Regions from separate parts of the Sphingomonas sp. GV3 genome, predicted to be linked through region 1. Evidence: riboswitches for the same ligand, from Rfam matches in the RefSeq annotation. Region 1 holds a riboswitch; the other holds the start of a gene.
What was found. Region 1 has a riboswitch for cobalamin ahead of metE (5-methyltetrahydropteroyltriglutamate--homocysteine S-methyltransferase). Riboswitches for the same ligand answer to the same signal wherever they lie in the genome.
Positions count from the first base shown of each region.

Region 2: linked by a shared signal. The riboswitch ahead of RF701_RS14440 (TonB-dependent receptor domain-containing protein) and the one ahead of metE (5-methyltetrahydropteroyltriglutamate--homocysteine S-methyltransferase) in region 1 are both predicted to bind cobalamin.

Region 1 is NZ_JARWLE010000001.1:2,713,557-2,715,750, forward strand. Features, by position in the region: gene metE (5-methyltetrahydropteroyltriglutamate--homocysteine S-methyltransferase) at 1-1,076, opposite strand, end outside; cobalamin riboswitch at 1,213-1,429, opposite strand; gene RF701_RS13030 (sugar MFS transporter) at 1,611-2,194, opposite strand, start outside.
Region 2 is NZ_JARWLE010000001.1:3,061,061-3,063,254, forward strand. Features, by position in the region: gene RF701_RS14435 (TonB-dependent receptor domain-containing protein) at 1-570, shown strand, start outside; cobalamin riboswitch at 628-832, shown strand; gene RF701_RS14440 (TonB-dependent receptor domain-containing protein) at 936-2,194, shown strand, end outside.

The sequences.
Region 1 (2,194 bases):
AGCAGCGCAAGTTCCTCGACCTTCTGGACCGCGAAGGCGAGCCATTGGCGGACCTCGTCGTCGAGCCGGGTCTCGAGCGCCAGATCGACGGGTACGTGCAACAGCGAGCAGGAGGGCGCGAGGATCAGGTCGCGCGTCGCGGCGACCGGCTCCAGCCGGGAAAGCAGAGCGTCGAGGTCGGTCCGCCAGACGTTACGGCCGTCGACGACGCCGAGCGACAGCAGCAGGTCTGCGGGCGCGACCTTCACCAGGGCATCGATCTGATCCGGCGCGCGGACGAGGTCGACGTGCAGGCCCGCGACAGGAAGCGCGGCCGCGAAGGACAGATTGTCACCCAGGCCGCCGAAATAGGTGGTCAGCATCAGCTTCGGCCCCACGCGGCCGAGCCTCGCATAGGCACGCACCAGCGCGCGCCGCTGTACGTCGCTCAGGTCCGTGACGAGGATGGGTTCGTCGATCTGCACCCATTCCGCGCCGGCCCGCGCGAGATGGCCCAGGATGACGCCGTAGAGGCCGAGCACCTCGTCGAGCAGCGCGAAGGAATCGTCATGCCCCTTGGCGAGGCTGAGCCAAGTGACCGGGCCGAGCAGCACGGGCCGCGTCTGATAGCCCAGCGCCTTCGCCTCGCGGTAATCGTCGAGGACCTTCAGCCGGCCGAGGCTGAGCTTGCAGCCTGGTTCGATCTCCGGGACGATATAGTGATAATTGGTGTCGAACCATTTGGTCATCTCGCCCGCGGTGACGCTGGCGTGGCCGCAGCCGCCCGCCGCGCCGCGCGCCATTGCGAAATAGGTCGCGAGATCCGCCGTGCCGTCGGCCGCGCCGTACCGTGCCGGCACCGCGCCGAGCATCAGGCTGGTGTCCAGCACGTGATCGTAGAGCGAGAAGTCGCCCGAGGGCAGCCAGTCGGTGCCGAGCGCGTGCTGGCGTGCCCAATTGGCGGCGCGCAACGCCGCCGTCGACTCCTGCAGCTGTATCGCCCCTGTTTCGCCCGACCAGAAGGATTCGAGCGCGGTCTTCAATTCGCGCCGCGGGCCGATACGCGGAAAGCCGAGAGTGGCAATGGTGACGGTCATCTTCCTATACCCCGAAGAAGGGCGGGGATGGAATCGGACGCGCGCTCCCGTCGACGGATGCCGGCAGGCGGCCGCAGGCGGGCGCCGATCGGCGACCGCATGCGGACAGGCGGCCAGACCGGGCACCCCGCCGGTGGACGTTATCGCGTCGGAAGGCAGGTCTCCTGGCTCGCGGGTCCTCGCGACTGGTCCGGCCTTCCCGGGCGCGAGCGCCCAGTGACCCATGATCGACCAGCCGCTCGCCGCTTACAGTTGCGGGGGCAGCGCCGGCCTTACCCGAAGGCGCACCGGCTTCCCGTCTTAGCTCCGGCGCGAGCGGACCCGACCGAAGAACCTTCGACCGCCCAAGCATCGGTGATGCCGGCAGTCGCGTCAAGAGAGATATAAAGATATCTTTATATCTTTATGCAGAATTTGCGTCCTCAGAAGGATCGGACACATTGCAAACGCCTTCCGCCCTGCTTCCGCGCCACCCCGGGGTCGACCGGGATGACGGGGAGTGCGGCCTCGGCGCAGTCGTCGGTCCGGGGATACTTACAGCTGCTGGTCGGGCAGCGCGTTCGTCGGTCTCGAGCCCCAGAGCGCATAGGACAAGACGTAGAGCGCGCACGCCGCCGGGATCAGAAAGCCCCAGTGCAGGCCGTAGGTGTCGCCGATCTTGCCCTGGATCGACGCGAGCGCACCGCCCGCGATCGACATGATCAATAGCCCCGATCCCTCCTCGGTGAGGGGTCCCAGACCGCGGATCGCCAGTGCGAAGATCGCCGGGAACATGATCGAGATGCCGAGGCCCGACACGATAAGGCCATACATTGCCGCCGGACCCGTCACGAAGGCCGCGGTCAACGTGCCGGCCAGCGCGATCAGGGAGAATAGCGCGAGTACATGCTGCGGCGCGATCTTGCGCATCAGCGCGGCGCCGGCGAAGCGTCCGACCATCATCCCCGCCCAGAAGAACAGCAGGTACGACGCCGCATGTTCCTGGGTCAGATTGGCGACGTCGGGTTGCGACACGAAGTTGATGAAATAGCTGCTGACGCCGATCTCGCCGAGCACGCACAGTGCGATCCCGACGCAGCCGAGGATCAGGTTGCGATGGTTCCATAGCGACAGCCCCT
Region 2 (2,194 bases), 350 kb from region 1:
GGGGTGACTTTGACTCCCTCGCGCGGCGCCAGCCTGGCGGCGACCTGGTTCGATGACCGGCTGGACGATGCGATCGCCAACGTCACCCTGTCCACGACACCGACGAGTGCCGCGCGGGTGCGCCGCAACCTGGACGCGATCCGCAGCCGCGGGCTGGAGGTCGACGCGGCTTATGCGCCGGGGCCGGTCGGCATGCGGCTATCATGGAGCCATGTCGACGCGCGGGTGCGGGCGAGCGGCGCGGCGGCGGCGCTCGATGGCCTGACACCTGCGCAGACGCCGCGCGACCAGGTGTCCGCGACACTCGACTGGCACCGCTCCGGGTACGCCGCGTCGGCGACGCTGCGCCATGTCGCGCGCCAGTTCGACGACGACCAGAACAGCCGCAGCCTTGCCCCCGCGACCACGCTCGACGCGACGGCGGCGGTGCCGTTGCGCAGAAGACTGGCGCTGGAGGCGCGCGCGGAGAACCTCTTCGACGCGCGGGTGGAGGCCGGCATTTCCAGCGGCACCATCGTCGAGCGCGCGACGCCGCGAACCCTGTGGCTGGGGATGCGGGCGGGATTCTAACGGGCCGGTCCGGGGCTCGCGATCCGCGCCGATTGACGCGCGACCGCCCGAGCCCCTAAAGGCCCATTCGTGACGGGTCCCCGGAGACGGGGTCAAAAGGGAAGTCCGGTGAGCGCCTTTCGAAGGCACGAGCCCGGCGCTGCCCCCGCAACTGTGACCGGATAGCGGTCCCTCCACGATGCCACTGGGCGCCTGCCCGGGAAGGCGGGGGGATTGCGGCGACCCGGGAGCCAGGAGACCTGCCCTTCACCGTCGATCCACTGTGCGGACGGGGTGTGCCGGACAGCCGAAGGGGGGACCTTCGTGAGCGAACGACATCCGCCGCGTGCGAATGGTCGCGCGCGGGACACGAAGGATGTGGAAGAATGCCCGTAACCCGTTTTCTGATCACCGCCGGCGCATGCGCGCTCGTTGCGGTCGCCGCGCCTGCCGTCGCACAGGTCGCGCCCGCTGCCGACGGCAGCGACGACGTCATCGTCACCGCCGCCCGCGCCGCGCAGCGGGCGGATGAGGTCGGCCAGGCGGTCACCGTCGTCACCCGCGACGAGATCGACCGGCGCCAGACCGTCTCCGTCGCCGACCTCCTGTCGACCACCCCGGGCGTCACCGTGACGCGCAACGGCAGCCTGGGTGGCTTCACCGGCGTGCGGCTGCGCGGCGCGGAAGCCGAACAGACGCTCGTCGTTATCGACGGCGTGCGCGTCAACGATCCCTCCTCGCCCGGCGGCGGGTTCGATTTCGCCAACCTGCTCTCCGCCAGCGTGGAGCGGGTCGAGGTGTTGCGCGGCCCCAACTCGGTGCCTTGGGGCAGCCAGGCGATCGGCGGCGTCGTCAACGTCATCACCGAGGCGCCGACCGAGCAGATCAAGGCGCGCGGCAGCGTCGAATATGGCTATGCCGACACGCTCTATGCGCAAGGCGGCGTGTCCGGTCGCCAGGGTGCCGTCTCGGCCGCGCTGACCGGCGGCTATCTGCGCAGCGACGGCATCTCGTCCGCCGCGGTCGGCGAGGAGCGCGACGGCTATCGCCAATATGGCGCGACCGGCCGTGTCGGCGTCGATTTCACCGATCAGATCGGCCTCGACCTGCGCGGCTATTGGGCGAACAGCAAGACCCAGACCGACGGCTATCCTGCGCCGCTCTACGTCTTCGCGGACGATCCCAGCTATTCGACCGCGGACGAGCTCTACGGTTATGCGGGGCTGCACGCCAATTTCGGCACCTTCCGTAACCGCGTCGCCTTCACCATCGCCGACATCAACCGCGACACCTATGCACAACCCGGCGCGACTCCGTCGCCGTTCCGCGGCCGCTCGGAGCGCTACGAATATCAGGGCGAGTACCAGCCGCTCGACCAGGTCCGCATCGTCGGCGGCGCGGAGCATGAGACGAGCCGCTATCGCGACGCGACGCTGCGCCGCTCGGTCGGCATCACCAGCGTCTATGGCGAGCTGATCGTCAAGCCGATCCAGCCGCTGACGATCACCGGCGGCGTCCGCAACGACGACCACGACACGTTCGGCAACCACACCACGTTCGGCGCCGACGCCGCGCTGGCGCTGGCGACGGGCACGGTGCTGCGCGCGAGCTACGGCGAGGGCTTCAAGGCGCCGACGCTGTACCA